Regions from separate parts of the Aerococcus sp. Group 2 genome, predicted to be linked through region 1. Evidence: predicted binding sites of a transcription regulator. Region 1 holds the regulator's gene; each other region holds the start of a gene.
What was found. The regulator LexA, encoded in region 1, represses DNA repair genes until DNA is damaged. The targets are predictions, from matches to a motif close to CNAACANNTGTTNG.
Positions count from the first base shown of each region.

Region 1 (5,510 bases):
TTAATTATTCACCAAAAGAAAATTCTTCTTTAACGTGATTTTGAAGGTGTTGGTAGGAACCTTCTCCTTCATATAATTGGAAGGCTTGAACGGTTGCACGTTCTTCTTCATCTGGGTAAACATCCTGTACAAATGGGTTATCTTTTAAGATTGCTTCAAGATGTTCTTTACCAATTTCACGAACAGTACCTTGTAAACGAATCACTTCAATGCCGTCTTCTTTTAACATACCAGTAATAGCAATCTTAGGATTATTGGTTAATTGTTTATAGAAGTTAGTGGTAGGAGCAGTCATGAAGAATACTCCATGTTCATTCGCTACACCAACATTAGCGTAACGTGCATCTGCTTCTCCGTCTTCATTTACTGTTGAGAATACACAAGCCCCGATATTTTCAAGAACATTCATATAATCTTTTAATTCCATATAATCATTCCTTTCTCATTACTTTATCATCATTATAGCATAATTAAGTTATAAACGAAAAGATAAGGCTTACAATCAAGGTTTTTAGCAATTTCTGGGCTTCTTTGTTATAATAATAAGTTATGAAAGTAGGTGATTCCATGTCTTATGATGGACTATTTATTCATGGACTTATACAAGAATTAAACGCATGCTTGGCTGGAGGAAGAATCTCAAAGGTGCAACAACCCTACGACCAAGAAATTCTTCTTACCGTTCGGTCAAATCGCAAAAATTATAAATTACTACTGGCAGCGACGCCACAAGCCCCCCGCGTTCAGCTTACTAATCATCAATATAGTGTGCCAGATACCCCACCCAATTTTTGTATGTTTTTACGTAAACATATTGATGGAGGAAAGATTATCAATTTCAGTCAATATGAAAACGACCGCATAATTATTATCAGTATTGAAAGCAAAAATGAATTGGGGATTAGTGAACCCTATAAACTCATTATTGAAGTCATGGGTAGACGCAGTAATATCCTAGTTCTTAATCAGGATGGTAAAATTGCCGACCTCATCACAAAAATAGATATTAGCCAAAACCGATTCCGTACCCTCCTACCAGGAGCTACTTACCATCTGCCTCCACAAGGAGATAAGGTCAATCCTTTCAGTATTAACCCCAATGAATATGACCTTAAGGCTGACGCTAAAAAAATACAGAAAACCTTTATGGGATTTGGCAAAGATAGCGCGATAGAATTAGCTCAGAGACTGACTGAATCCCAAGATAAAAGTGCGATTTTTACTGCCTTTCTCAATGCTTTTGACCAATCCCAACCAACCCTGAGTCAAAATGACGGTCAGGTCACTGCGACGGCTTTCCCCTATCAAAGCCTAGGCGGAACACAAACCAGTTACGAAACTTTTACCCAGCTCCTCGACGACTACTATGAAAAGAAAGCTCTCTTTTCACGGGTCAATCAGGTCAGTGAACAAATTAGCCAGGTTGTTGCTCAACGGATTAAGCATAATCAACGTAAATTAGCTAATCTTAAGCAAGATATGGAAAAAAGTAAACAGGCTGACGACTATCAAATAAAAGGTGAAATTTTGACCACTTACCTCTTTCAAGTGGAAAAGGGAATGACTAGTGTCCAATTACCTAACTATTACGCTAATAATAACTTCATCGATATTGCACTCGATCCTTTACTAGAACCTTCCCAAAATGCCCAAAAATATTTCCAACGTTATCGCAAACTAAATACGGCAAAACAGCATATTAAGGAACAAAGCCAAATTGCCCAAGCAGAATTAGATTATTTAGAAAGCGTTCAAGATCAAATTGAAATTGCTGAACCTAATGAATTAGAAGATATTCGTCAAGAACTTATCCGTGAAGGCTATATTAAACAACAAAAACATAATCACCATAAGCGCAAGAAACCTTTAAAACCGAGACAGTATCAAACAAGTTTAGGAACCACTGTCCTTGTTGGCCGTAATAATACGCAAAATGATGAACTAACCACAAGACGGGCTAACAAAAACCACTACTGGTTTCACGTTAAAGATATTCCAGGCAGCCATGTGATATTAGAAACTGACCAACCTAGTGATGAGGAGATCATCGAAGCAGCAACATATGCCGCCTATTTTTCTAAATACCGGCAGGCCAACAATGTCCCCGTAGATTATACACAGGTCAAGCATGTTAAAAAACCTAATGGAGCTAAACCTGGCTTTGTTAATTACTTTGAGCAAAAAACTGTCTTTGTAAGTCCTGATGCCCATTTACAAGCTTAATCAAGCAAGAAAAACGAACGCACGTTTGCACAAAGTTTCGAGCTATGCTACAATAAAAGCACGAATGAGAATCGCTTGAACCATTTTTATAGTAGATAAAAAATGAAATGACTCGGATAATATATATGGAAAGTTTCGGTGAAACAATATGAAAGAAAGACCCCTACAAGTCTTACAATGCATTTATGATAGTGTAAAAAATCAGGGCTATCCCCCTACGGTTAGAGAAATATGTGACCAAGTAGGATTAGCATCAACCTCAACTGTTCACGGACATCTTAATCGCTTGGAAGCAGGTGGTTATTTATTCAAAGATTCTACCAAACCCAGAGCCTTGGAAATTACCCATAAAGGTTTAAAGATGTTAGGCGTGGACCAACCCGGTATTCCTATTATCGGTACGGTTACTGCTGGACAGCCTATCGATGCTTATGAAGACGTTGACGGCTATTTCCCCACCCCACCAAGTCTTAATAGTCAAGATGGCGAATATTTCATGTTGCAAATTCGCGGAGAAAGTATGATCGAAACCGGTATCCTTGATGGTGACTATGTCATTGTTCGCCAACAAAGTTCGGCATCTAATGGTGATATTGTTATTGCTATGACAGATGATGACGAAGCTACCTGTAAACGTTTCTTCAAAGAAAACGGTCACTTCCGCCTCCAACCTGAGAATGCTAGTTTAGAGCCAATAATTCTTGATGACGTCACCATATTAGGTAAAGTCGTTAGCCTTTACCGCGAACATACTTTTTAAAGCAAAAACCGCTCTTTAAGTCATTTACACTGACTTAGAGAGCGGTTTTATTTGGATTATAAGCTTTATAGTATCTGGATACCATTATTCATAATTAATGAGGGACAGAATGTCTAAATCATTGATTAGTTGACGACCTTTAAGGCTTTCTAATTCAATAATAAAGGCAGCGCCAACGACTTCCCCACCAAGTTCTTCAACTAATTTTTTAGTGCCACGAATGGTCCCTCCAGTGGCCAAGAGATCATCAACAATGAGGACTTTTTGCCCAGGTTGAATAGCATCTTTATGAATTTCAATAGTATTGCTTCCATATTCTAAATCATATTCAATGCTGACTTTTTCACGAGGTAATTTATTCTTTTTGCGGGCAGGAACGAAGCCCTTGTTTAAAGCATAAGCTACTGGACAGCCAACGATAAAGCCCCTAGCCTCTGGACCAATGATTACATCTGCTGATTTTTCACGAGCAAAATCTGCAATTTTATCAACTGCATATTGAAAAGCCTCAGGGTCCTGGAGTAAAGACGTAATATCTCTAAAAATAATGCCTTCCTCAGGGAAATTAGGTATATCCTTAATGTAGTCTTTTAAGTTCATAAATTATCCTCCTGGAAAAAATACCGTGTTAAATTATCAATGGTTTCATTTAAAAGAAAGTTTTCTTTTTCGATTTGCCTTGCCCAATTTTTTAGGCTGGTTGACTCTTTTAAATCGATCTTATTCTGCCCTGGTCGAATACGATAAATCTGGCCATCTTGGTCTAAAAGCTCTGCTTCAACTAAAACTTTTAGCAATAAGTTAAGAAGAGGGAGCGGTAGCTTTAAATACCTAGCCAAGTCTGCTTTTTTTTCGGTCAAATCAAGTTCTTTATAGAAAATGAAATAACGATAAAGCAGAGCAAATTGATCGCGATTGGGCATACCAATTTTTCTTGCTGATATCGGACTATATGAAAATAGATAGATCGTTTCTATATTCTCATTATGAACGAAGTCTCTTAGCTTTTGCAAATTTTTTGGTAGTTCAAAAATAACTAACTGGCTATAATGTTCCCTGCTCTGCTTCAAGTCTTCTTCCCCTATTAAACAAGATTGACTAGGAATCTGCTCCTTATATTGAGCGATTAAGGACTTGCTTTCAAAATAATAATAACTTTGGGAAAGGGAGAAAATAAGGTCAGGATTTTTTTCTCTCCGCCAGTCAACGATTATTTTTTGGTCGCTAGCCATATCGAGTAAAATGGCTTGTGGCCGACTTTTTCCCTGCCAGGTATTAATTGATGCTTCGACAACCAGATCAACAATTTGACCAGTCTGTAAATAATTAGCCAAATTTCCCTTTTGAAAGCCGATAACTTCTAGCTGTTGATTTTCCTTAGTCAAAGAAAATTTTAAGGTGTTCTTATCTTTTCCTAATTGCTGTGGCGTTGAAATCGATTCATTTTCGATTAAAAATATAGGCTTGGGATTAGCTGTACCAAATGGTTTTAGGCGATTAAGCTCCTGAATATTTTCTAAGGTCAATTGATCGGCAGTAATCTTGGCGTCAATTGTTAAAGGAATCTTCCCTTGTAATTGCTCTTTGAAGGGCTCAACTGCCTGATAGATTGCCGCTTTCCAAGCTTCAAATTGGTCTTCAGCAATGGTCATACCAGCTGCCATGGCGTGTCCCCCGCTCTTAGGGGCATATTCCTTTGCAGCTTGGAGAAGCTTGAAGAGGTTGATCCCTGCAACTGAACGACCTGAACCCTTATATTCTGCCTTCTCCGCATTATAATTTAAAATGATACTAGGCCGCTGATAGCGCTCTACCAGTCGACTAGCCACAATACCTAGAACCCCCTCATGCCAATTGGAATGAGATAAAATGATAATTTCTGGTAATTCTTCCCAGTCTTCGACTGTCTGAATCGCTTGCTGACTAACCTGGTCAACAATTGCTCGTCGTTTTTGATTGGTCGTTTCAATGGTATTAACTAATTCCTGACAATAATCCGGGTCGAAACTCGTGAGTAGTTCAACTCCTGGTTTAGCCGAAGCTAAGCGACCTAAGGCATTAAGTCGTGGAGCTATGTTAAAGGCGATAGTTTCTTCATCGATATGGTTTAGATCAATGTTTTGACTTTTCATTAAAGTCATTAGACCGATTCTTTCACTATGAGCCATAATCTTTAAGCCTTGCTGAACAATGCTGCGATTTTCATCCTCTAAACGAACCAGATCAGCGATTGTTCCAATAGCACAGACATCCAAATATTCGACTGGTAAGCCACCAGTCATAGCTTGGGCTAACTTAAAGGCTACTCCAGCTCCACATAAATCATCAAAGGGATAATTTCCCTCAGGGTGTCTGGGATGAACAATAGCATAGGCACTAGGTAAAGTGTTTCCAATTTCATGGTGGTCAGTGATAATGACATTAACGCCAGAATCTTCGGCATATTTCACTGCCTCATGCCCGGCAACACCATTATCACAGGTTAAAATTAATTGGACCCCTTGCTTAATGTAGTAGGCATACACTT
Region 1 covers NZ_CAJHPA010000001.1:239,883-245,392, reverse strand. Annotated here, with positions in the region: gene JFU01_RS01070 (pyridoxamine 5'-phosphate oxidase family protein) at 5-427, opposite strand; gene JFU01_RS01065 (Rqc2 family fibronectin-binding protein) at 568-2,223, shown strand; gene lexA (transcriptional repressor LexA) at 2,372-2,983, shown strand; gene JFU01_RS01055 (adenine phosphoribosyltransferase) at 3,068-3,583, opposite strand; gene recJ (single-stranded-DNA-specific exonuclease RecJ) at 3,580-5,510, opposite strand, start outside.

Region 2 (5,510 bases), on a different contig from region 1:
CCCGTGCGTCAGTTGATCCAAGATGGCCTACCAACCCTAGCCACCTGTGCTGGCTTAATTCTCCTGGCTGATCACATAGCCAATGATCCCAACCGTTACCTAGGAACCCTACCCGTGACGGTGAAGCGGAATGCCTACGGTCGTCAACTGGGTAGTTTTGCCACTCAAAGTCAAGTGGGTCCTCTTAGTGACTACCCGGCAGTCTTTATCCGGGCACCTTATGTTGCTGACTATGGTCCAGAAGTTGAAGTCCTCTCACAAGTGGATGGTAAGGTGGTGGGTGTTGAATATGAAAATCAAATTGGTCTAGCATTTCATCCCGAGCTTACCCAGGATTACCGGATCCACCAGTACTTTCTTCAAAAAGTGGAAGATTTCAAGCATGCAGCCATAAAATAAGAAAAAATCAGTGCTCACAGTGGCACTGATTTTTTTGATGACTAGCGATTTAATTGAAGAATTAAGACTTAGCTATTTTCATTTTTTCGGCCTTTTCTTTGGCCGCTTTTTTCTTTAAACGCCGGCGAGCCCGTTCTTGGCGTTGGCGGCGGATCTGTTGTTCAGCCAGGTTAACAAACATAAAGCCAAAAACAATGGCTCCGGAAACCTTGAAAACGTCCATCAGGTAGGAAACACTTAACTGATAATTGCCTTGCACGGCATAACGGATAAAGAGATAGGCCGCATTACCTGGAACCAAGGGCAAAATAGCGGGGGTATTCAAAATAATCACCGGTAAACGCAGCTTGCGCGAGAGGTAAATATAGATAATCCCAATAACAATAGCCGCCATGAAGTTAGCAACAATTAAGTCACCAAACCAGGACATAAAGAAGTAATAAGTCATCCAACCACTGGCTCCCGTTAAGCCGCAATAAAGCAAGGCCCGCTTAGGGACGTTAATAATGGTGGAAAAGGCGACCGTCCCAAAAAAGGACAAGGCAAACTGTTCAATAATGGTAAACATGGCTGAACTCCTTTCTAACCTAACCATTGCAAGGTGAGGGCAATACCGACACCGAGTACAATGGCAATTAAGATGGCGTTAACCGCTTGAACCATGCCCGAAATTAACTGCCGGGCAAAGAGGTCACGGAGGGCGCCAGTAATGGCCAGTCCAGGAAGGAGAGGCATGATACAGCCCGTGATCAAGGAGTCCAGGTTATTGACCAGGCCTAGGCGGTTTAGGGACAGGGCTAAAAAGCCGATGACGGTAGTCGCAAAAAAGTCACTGAGGAAGGTAATTTCAAATTCTACCTTGCAGTATTCAGAAATAGCAAAACCAATGATGGCAATGGCAAAGGCAAAACCAATATCCCAGTAGTTGGTTGAGTCAATCATTAGCATAAAGGCAGCACTGGCGGCGCCCGCAGCTAATAATTGCACACTAAAGGGGAAGGTTTTTTCTTGCTTATCAACGGCCTGGAGCGCCTGATAGAGTTCTTCTAGGTTAAGTTTTCCTTCGGCGTAAGAGCGGGAAAGTTGGTTGGTGTCATCAATTTTCGCTAAGTCGGTGGAGGTCTTTTTGACTAAGACCATTTGCATGTCTGAGTGCTTATTTAAGCTCATAAAGACGGCCGTGTTGGTGACATAGGAGGCGGTATCGAAACGGTGGCTGTTTTGGGCGATCCGCTGCATAGTATCTTCGACCCGGTAGGATTCGGAACCTGATTCCATCATGATCTTACCGGCCAGTAAACAAGTGGATAAAAGTAAGTGGTTTTGTTCTTCGCTGATGGCTGCCATAGTAATCTCCTTCCTGGATAATTTGTGCCAGTCATTTACTCTCATTCTAGCATAGAAGGACTTTTGATAAGCTTATTTAGACAATAACTAGTAAAAAATTCTTCATCCAATAATAAGCATTCGTTCTGCTTTTGAAATCTAGTCGTTGAAATATAGAGGGTCAATAACGGCTAAAGCCGTTTTGTACTTTATCCGTAAGTCACTGATGTTCCAACGGTTAAAGCAGCATCGGCTCAGACTAAGGTTCCTCACCTAGCGAGCTTCATATGGCTTGCTTGTTCATGGCTAAGAACTGATTTCAAAGCGCCACTACTGCTTACCGCTAGATGACTAATAAATATTGCTAAATAACTTGTCAACAAGAATAAAAATTAAAGATTCCATACAAAACAAAAAGTGACCCCTAAATTAGTGAGTCACTTAGGCATATTATTTTATTTTGATGTCTAAATCTATTCAAATTGGCCTTCGATAATACCGCGTTCTTGTTCGAGCCGGGCTTGGTAGAAGACTGCAGCGGCTACTTTCGAACGCAGTCCGTAGTAAACAGAAACGAACACGATGAAGAGGGCGACAGCAAAGAAGAGGACTAACCCTAAGAAATTGAGTCCTGAACCATAGCTTGTGTCGACAGAGACGATAACCCCAAAACTCACAACGAGGGAGATGAAAATGAGCAGATAGGCGATCCACTTATAGCTAAGCATCAAGCAGAAATATCTCCAGCGGTTGCCTCTCATTAAGCCCCAACTGGTCTTGATGACTTGGAAGGCGCCCATCTCAGGTTCTTCCTTTAACAAAATAGGGGTCATAGCTAAACTAATATTGACCCAATAAGCAATTAAGCCGATTAAAAGTCCCCCACCAACCAGGACAACTATGAGCCAGGCATCGTCAGAGCCAAAGACTAGGGCGGCGAAAACGAGGAGGGCAAAGGCTGTTAGAAAAGAGATTAGCCAAATCACAATAATATTGACGATTTGCGCTAAGAGGCTGGTCCAAGCATTATGCCAGAAATTCTTCTTAAAAGGTCGGAACACACTCAAAGCTTGGTAGGGCCTACGGTTTTTCGCTGCGTCGACCAAGCCCCAAGTCATCCCATAGCTCAGCAGGGCAAAGACCAGGGTAGAAATCAAGGTGTTGACCAAATCAATGGAATTCTCGGAGAATTGAAAACGGGCAAAGGTAAAGTCAGTAATTGATGCAATGGCAGAACTAAGAATCACAATAATAGCAAAGTCAGCCAGTAAGAACTTGAGACTTTTTGGGGTAATTTCCTTTTCTGATTGACGGATCGCCCGGTTAGGAAGCGCTAATTTATCCATAATAAACTCCTTTCCTGAGTTTAAGTGACTAATAATTTTTCTTAAGTCTAGGATAACACAGCAGACTTTATTTAAAAATGAAAAAAATGAAGTTCCTCAAGTCATTAAATAGCGAATCGCTTGACTATTTTATACAAAGTGAAGCATTAAAAAAGGGCCGTGACTTTCATATGGTCACGGCCCGTTGTCGATATTTTATCTGGTTAAAGTTTTAGGCTTAAACGAATTTTGCGGCAAATTCAGCAAAGGATTTACCAGCGTTAGCTAAGAATTCTTGGGTATCTTCGGCAGTGATTTCACCGTTTTCACCGATGAAGTTTGCGGAGTTACCAATGTAGAGTTCAGGTTGTTGCATCACTGGCATATCTAAGAAGACTAAGGATTGACGGAGAGTGTGGTTAGCAATAGCCCCACCAATTCCTGCTGGTGATTGAGAAGCAACAAGAGCTGGTTTACCTTCCCAAACACTGGAACCGTATGGACGAGAACCTAAGTCAATGGCGTTCTTCAAGCTTGCTGGAACGCTACGGTTGTGTTCTGGGGTAACGAAGATGATAGCGTCTTGGGCTTTTACTTCTTCACGGAAACGCGTATATTCTTTAGGTTGTTCTGGTGCTTCGTCATAGTCTTGGCTATAGAGGGGAAGGTCAGCGGTTTCGATGAAGGTGACTTCTGCATCTTCAGGTAAACCTTTTACGATTCCTTTAGCAATCGCTTCTGAAAATGAGTTCTTACGAATTGAACCTAAAACAACACCATATTTAGTCATTATAATATCTCCTACTTTCGTTTTTTATTTTTTAAATTTCTAACTACACTACCTAGTTTAACCACTAAGAAAGCCAATGACAAATTTTATGCTCACAAAAAGTAAGTACTTTTAATAAGTGGCTAAAAGTTAGCTTTAGTAATCCACTTGACAAATAGAACATATGTTCGTAAAATGAAGAAAAGTTGTTCAAGCAGTCACTGAATCAGTTAGAGGATAATAGTTATGAAACGCTACAATTATGATTTTGATTATAGTAGAGAACCTAAACACGATGTCCTATGCATCGATATGAAGTCTTTTTTCGCTAGTGTGGAATGTGTGGCCCGGCAACTGGACCCCTTGACAGCAGAATTAGTCGTCATGTCACGGGGAGAAGCTAATGGCGGCCTGGTACTGGCTGCTACGCCAACAGTCAAGGCCAAGTATGGTTTGAAAACCGGGTCGCGGCTCTTTGAATTTCCCCGCCACCACAATATTCAAATTGTCCCTCCCAATATGAGCCAATATATTGAAATTAATCTTGATATTAATGAGATTTTTTTGAACTACGTCGCCCCAGAAGATCTCCATATCTATAGTATTGACGAGAGTTTCTTGGATGTTTCTTATAGTCACAAGTTATTTGGTAGTAATGAAGCCATTGCCCAAAAAATCCAAGCCGATGTCTACCAGGCCTTTGGAATTACCGCCACGGTAGGGATTGGTGATAACCCGCTCTTGGCTAAACTGTGTCTGGACAATTCAGCCAAGAAAACTCCGCCTTATATTGATTACTGGTCCTATGAATCGATCCCCGAAACGCTTTGGAAGATTGACCCACTGAGGGATTTCTGGGGGATTGCCAAGGGCTTAGAGCGGCGGCTCAACCAATTAGGGGTCTATACTGTGGAAGAATTAGCCCATGCCGATGTTTACCTCCTGCAAAAGCGATTAGGGATTATTGGTGTTGAACTCTTTGAACATGCTAACGGGATTGATCACAGCATTATCCGTGACAAATATGTGCCTTCCTCGCGGTCTTTTGGTAAGAGTCAAATCCTTCAGCGCGATTATACTGACCCAGGTCAAGTGGCTATTATCATTCGCGAGATGGGCAATGATATCGCGGCCCGCTTACGCCAACACCATTTACTCGCTGGCCAAGTCTCTCTGTCAATCGGGTATTCCCACGAGGTGGTTGAGCGTGGCTTCCGCCATCAAGTCCCCATTGATCCCACTGACCGTCCTGAAGACCTCAATGCCGCCTGGGTGGAACTCTTTCGTTTGTACTATGAGGATAAGCAGCCCATCCGTCAAATCGCCCTCAGTGCTAGTAAATTTCAAGAAAAGGTGGGCATTCAACTTAGTCTCTTTGAAGACCCGGACCGCACCTTGCAGAAAGAACGTCTCTATGACACCATGCAAAAAATCCACGACCACTATGGCCCTAGCTCGCTCTTCTATGCCAATAGTTTGGTGGAAGGGGCGACTGGCTTAGAGCGCAATAAGCTGATCGGCGGCCACCAGGCTTAAGTTGCGATCGAAAAGTCAGCAGGATAGTTATGAATTTGGTGTAAGTCTCATTTTTGCTATAATGGGTTTAGAAAATGAGAGAGAGAGGAAGATTCTGATGAAAAATACAAAGATCATGTTAAAAATAAGTAACAATTTGCCGGCTTACTTCTTAA
Region 2 covers NZ_CAJHPA010000004.1:145,398-150,907, forward strand. Annotated here, with positions in the region: gene pdxT (pyridoxal 5'-phosphate synthase glutaminase subunit PdxT) at 1-399, shown strand, start outside; gene JFU01_RS06805 (threonine/serine exporter family protein) at 461-967, opposite strand; gene JFU01_RS06810 (threonine/serine exporter family protein) at 982-1,746, opposite strand; gene JFU01_RS06815 (DUF975 family protein) at 2,199-3,071, opposite strand; gene JFU01_RS06820 (NADPH-dependent FMN reductase) at 3,289-3,840, opposite strand; gene JFU01_RS06825 (Y-family DNA polymerase) at 4,066-5,355, shown strand; gene JFU01_RS06830 (LPXTG cell wall anchor domain-containing protein) at 5,453-5,510, shown strand, end outside.
Region 2: JFU01_RS06825 (Y-family DNA polymerase) is a predicted target of LexA. The motif match lies at 3,997-4,010, and genes of this name have one in related genera.

Region 3 (5,510 bases), on a different contig from region 1:
TCTCCACCTTAACAATCCCGTCACCCTTGCAGGCTTCACAACGGCCACCCTTAACATTAAAGGAGAACCGGCCCTTCTTATAGCCCCGCAATTTGGCCTCATTAGTTTGGGCAAAGAGGTCGCGGATATCGTCAAAGACTGAGGTATAGGTCGCCGGGTTAGAACGTGGCGTCCGCCCAATCGGACTTTGGTCGATATCGATCACCTTGTCTAAAGACTCATAGCCTTCAATGGCTTTCACCTTACCAGGGACCACTTGGGCCCGGTTGAGGTGACGGAGTAAGTACTTCTTAACCACTTCATTGACTAGACTGGACTTTCCTGAACCGGATACCCCAGTAATCAGGTTAAAGCATCCCAATGGAAACTTGACGTCGACGTCTTTCAAGTTATTGGCCGCTGCCCCTTTCACTTCTAGCCAGCCGTTATCGGTTTGGCGGCGTTCTTTAGGTACTTCAATAGCTTGTTTCCCGGACAAGTATTGGCCGGTCAAGGAATCCGGGTCATTGGCGACTTGATCAGGGGTTCCGGCTGAAACCACTTCCCCACCATGGGCACCGGCTCCTGGTCCCATATCAATCAGGTAGTCAGCTTGGCGCATGGTGTCTTCATCGTGTTCCACCACAATCAGGGTATTGCCCAGGTCGCGCATCCGTTTCAAGGACCGGATTAAACGGTCATTATCGCGTTGGTGGAGACCGATGGAAGGCTCATCGAGAACATACATAATTCCGGACAGGTTAGACCCAATTTGGGTGGCCAAACGAATTCGTTGAGCCTCCCCACCGGAAAGCGAGCCGGCATTACGGTCCAGGGTTAAATAATCCAGCCCCACTTCATCCAAGAAGCCTAAACGGGCATGGAGTTCTTCCATAATCGGACGGGCTATCTTTTCATCTTGGTCTTCTAAGTTCAAGTCCTTGAAGAATTCAATCACTTGGCCAATGGCTTTTTCCGTCACTTCGGCAATATCCAAGCCTTCCACCTTGACCGCCAAGGCCCGCTCATTAAGGCGTTTGCCGTGGCATTTAGGACAAGGGAGTTCCGCCATAAATTGGCTCATGCTTTCCCGGATCATATTGGAAGAGGAATTGTGGTAGCGGCGTTCCACGTTATTAGCCACCCCTTCAAAGGCCATATCCTTGTCAGTGACATTCCCAAACTCATTTTGATAGTTAAAGTGGAAAGTTTGGTCTCCTGACCCGTAGAGAAGCAGGTTTTGTTGGTCTTCACTCAGGTCTTCAAAAGGCTTGTTTTGAGGAATATCAAAGGCCCGGCAAGCCTGGTCTAAGAGGGCTGGATAGTAGCCGGAGGCCTTATTGTACCAAGGCACCAAGGCCCCCTCATCCAGGGACTTGGTCCGGTCAGGCACCACGATGTCTTCATCCACCTTCATCTTGGAACCGATCCCGTCACATTCCGGGCAACGACCAAACGGCGCATTAAAGGAGAAGAGCCGGGGTTCCAATTCCCCCACGGTAAAGCCACACAAGGGGCAGGCATAGTGCTCGGAGAAGAGGATCTCTTCATCGCCAATGATATCGACCAAGGCATACCCCTCAGTCAAACGCAGGGCGGTTTCTAGGGAGTCGGCCAAACGGGCCCGGATGCCTTCTTTAATCACCAAGCGGTCAATGACCACATCAATGTCATGTTTCTTATTCTTATTCAGTTCGGGCAGGTCCTCCACGTCATACATCTCACCATCGATACGAACGCGGACATAACCTTGTTGTTGGACCTTTTCCAGGAGCTTCTTGTGTTGGCCCTTCTTCCCGTAAACAATGGGAGCCAAGATTTGGATCCGGGTCCGTTCTTCTAAATTCTTGACCCGGTCAATCATCTGGTCGATGGACTGACTTTGGATCTTAGTGCCGTCATTAGGGCAAATCGGATGCCCCACCCGGGCAAAAAGCAGCCGCAAATAGTCATTGACTTCGGTAATCGTCCCCACGGTTGAACGAGGGTTGCGGTTGGTAGTCTTTTGGTCAATGGAAATGGCAGGACTCAAACCATCAATGGAATCGACATCCGCCTTCTTAATATTACCCAAGAATTGGCGGGCAAAAGCTGACAGGGACTCCACATAGCGGCGTTGTCCCTCGGCGTAGAGGGTGTCAAAGGCCAAGGAGGACTTCCCAGAACCGGACAAGCCGGTAATGACCACCATCTGGTTACGAGGAATAGTCACATTAATATCTTTTAAATTATGAGAGCGTGCACCACGCACGACAATTTCTTCTTTCAAATCGGTCACACTTCCTTAATTGCGTGAAAAGGTATTTGCTTTTCTTTTCATTGGCTATTTTGATACAAACAGGTGTTCTCTTTAATGGTTTATCATAAATCAAGCCCCAAACCTAGTATTGTCGGCTTAACCGTCCCAGACCGGGATGCACCCTTCATTATAACCAGCCAAGCTCGGGAATAAAAGCAATCAACTTTCAGGAGAGTGCGAGCTGACGACAAAAAGTGAAACGCTACGCATACTATATCTGTACGTCGCTTCGCTTCCTACAGCTATAGCAACTGGAAAAAATATGCGGAAATCCTTGAAAAGGATTGACAAATATTTTTGAAGTGGAGTTCACTTTTGTCAGCGAGCAGGTTTGAAACAGAGTGTGACGGTCACGCCAAAGGTCATTCATTCTGTGACTGGAGTATATTTTGATTAAATAATTCATATATTGAAAAAAGACTGGTCCTTGTATTCCAGTCTCCTAAATGGTTTATCTGTTCTATTTTAATTCTTCCAAAAGCCTGCGATCAGCTGAGCTAACACTTGGGGATTGTCGACATTGACTTCATGGCCTGAATTATTTACCAGGCTGAACTCACTATTTTTAATCGCCGTATGAAAGCGTTGGCTACTTGTGAGATTAAATCGATCCTTTTCTCCGCAAATTAATAAGGTCTTGCAAGTTATTTCTTCTAAATGAGTCGCAATGCTAAGGTCTTTGGTTGAAGCTATCAGGCTGATAAATTCATCTTTGCCTAGGCCTAATTGTGTAAAATTTGATTCTGGCATCAACTTAAATACCATCGCTTGTATAGTCATCAATAATTTAGGGATCTTGTAGGGAAGGCCGATTAAAATTAAGGAATTGACCTTCTCCGGGTAATTTTTGGCATAATCTAAAGCCAGTAGTCCCCCTAAAGAAAGGCCACATAAGTTGACCTTGCCAGGATAATTATTGACTTGCCTTTCAAAGTTTTGATAAAGGGTTTGGTAAGTATAAGGATCATTCTCAAATAATTCATAGAGATTGGGACACTGAACCGTCACGCTTTCTTCGTCTAAATATTTTTTAACTTGGTCCCAACTGCTACGATCTTGGCCTAAGCCGTGGATTAAAATATTCTTCATATATCGACCTTCCTAGATTCGTCTATAGATATTATATAAAAAAGAAGTCAGAATCCTAAATTCCAACCTCTATCATAATTTATCTTTTCTACTACTTTTAAGCCATTTCAATAATCTCAGCTGTGCCCTATCAATAAAAAAGCCGCTGACTTTCGCCAGCGACTCTAGTGAATTTGACTGCTGTCACAGTCTATTTAAAACGTGTTCCAGTCACACTCTACTTATCCTTTTTAATCCCGTAAGAATCAACTAATTCAACGGTCCGTTCTTCACCTTCGTGGAGGTTACCACTCATTTCATAGAATTCAATTAAGAATTCATCTTCGGTGACGGTATAAACCGCGAAGTTTTGATTTTGGGATTGACGGTAGTTTTCGTGTTTGTGGTCGAATTTTGGTGAGTCATCGGGTTGCTTAGCCACATCGAAGAGGCCGTTCCAGAGCTCAACATCGTCTTCAGTCATCCAATCTAATTTAGGACGAACCTTGTGGACATGGTCAGCACCCTTCATATAGATGGCGTCATAGGCCTTAGTCCCTGAGGTATTCGGGATGATGTAGGTAACCCCTTCTGGATTGACGTGGTATTCTACCCCATCTTTTTCGACTTTTTCGGTGTCTTCAACTTCCCCGTAAGAGAAGTTATCGGAAGTGTAAACTAGGGACTTAGTCCGGGTTAAGTTGTGGTCGTGACCTTGGAGAACCACATCGACATCGAGTTCATCCGCTAATTTAGCGAATTCTTCCCGGGTCACTTGGACGTCCTCATCTTGTAAGGCGTGGTAGGAAGCTGAGTAGATGGGTTTATGGTAGGCCAGGATGATCCAGTTGGCCCCATTATCACGAGCTTCTTGGATATCTTGTTTAGCCCATTCCATCTGTTCCTTACCAATGGCGCCTTGTTCGGGATTATCTTCGGATTCCTTGTTGTCGTTGGTGTTTAAGACCACAAAGTGAGCGCCGTTGTAGTCGTAGGAATAGTAGGAGTCCCCGGTCATGGCGTCATTAGTAATCGGCACATTGGTATGTTCGTTGAAGGCAGTTAAGTCCTTTTCGTCCCCTAAAACGGTATATTCATCGTGGTTACCTGGGGTGTAGGCATGAGGCAAATGAAGGTTTTGGTCTTGGGACATGTCCAAGTTGTCTACCCATTCGTCTTCCACTTCGGCCACTTCAACGAAGTCCCCAGTATGGAGGGCAAAGTCAGCGTCAGGTGCGACTTCTAGGGCATGGGAAAGGGTGTCTGCCCCGTAAGCTGCCTCGTTATTAACATTAGCATTCCAGTAAGCATTTTGGGTATCGGTATAGTGGATAAATTGGAAAGGCTCGCCTTTTTCACCGGAAGTTCTAAAGGATCCCACCTTGGAAAAGCCGCCCTCGTCAGAACCCACTTGGTAGTAGTATTGGGTGTCGGCCTCCAGGTCATCTGCTTCGGCCTTGTAGGAGTATTCGGTCACATCTTGGAGTTCCAAGTAGCCTAAGGAGCTCCCTTCAGAAGTCCATTGGGTGTTGTCGGTCGTAATTTGTTCGTCGGTGAAGTAACCGTCAACTTCTTCCGGCTTCCCGTTCTCGTCGACAATGAAATTACCGTCTTCATCTTTTTTCGCTGCTGCATAGATATAGTAGCCGTCCTTGTCGCGTTCCGCATATTCAGAAGTCACTTCGGTCGCTTCCGCTGCGAATTCAACTGGATCGGACATATCTTCAGATTTTGACACTTTCACCTTGGCATCTGGCATTTTGTCAGTGGTATACCAGTTGAAGCCCATGGCATCCGTGGTTTCTTCTAACAGGTTGGTAGCAATCCGGTTGGGTTCATTATTGACTGGCACCGGCGCCACTTCAGGCTTGTCATCTTGGAGTTCGATTAAATCTAAGCCATTCTCTTCGCCATAGACCGGGTCAACTTCCTCAGCCTCTTCACCCTCTTTAGAATCCGTAGATTCCGCAGAACTTTCTGACACGCCATTATCCCCTGAAGCCACGCTCTCTTCGACAGCACTATCGGCCGAAGTATTATCGCTGTTCTCATTCGTTTCAGCGCAGGCCCCCAAGACAAAAATTGAGGTCAGCAAAAGCCCCACTTTCTTGATACGATCATCCCAATGCATACGGTCTGTATCTCCTTTCAAAATATCATTTTT
Region 3 covers NZ_CAJHPA010000003.1:269,992-275,501, reverse strand. Annotated here, with positions in the region: gene uvrA (excinuclease ABC subunit UvrA) at 1-2,248, opposite strand, end outside; gene JFU01_RS05930 (alpha/beta fold hydrolase) at 2,744-3,367, opposite strand; gene JFU01_RS05925 (purple acid phosphatase family protein) at 3,585-5,477, opposite strand.
Region 3: uvrA (excinuclease ABC subunit UvrA) is a predicted target of LexA. The motif match lies at 2,314-2,327, and genes of this name have one in related genera.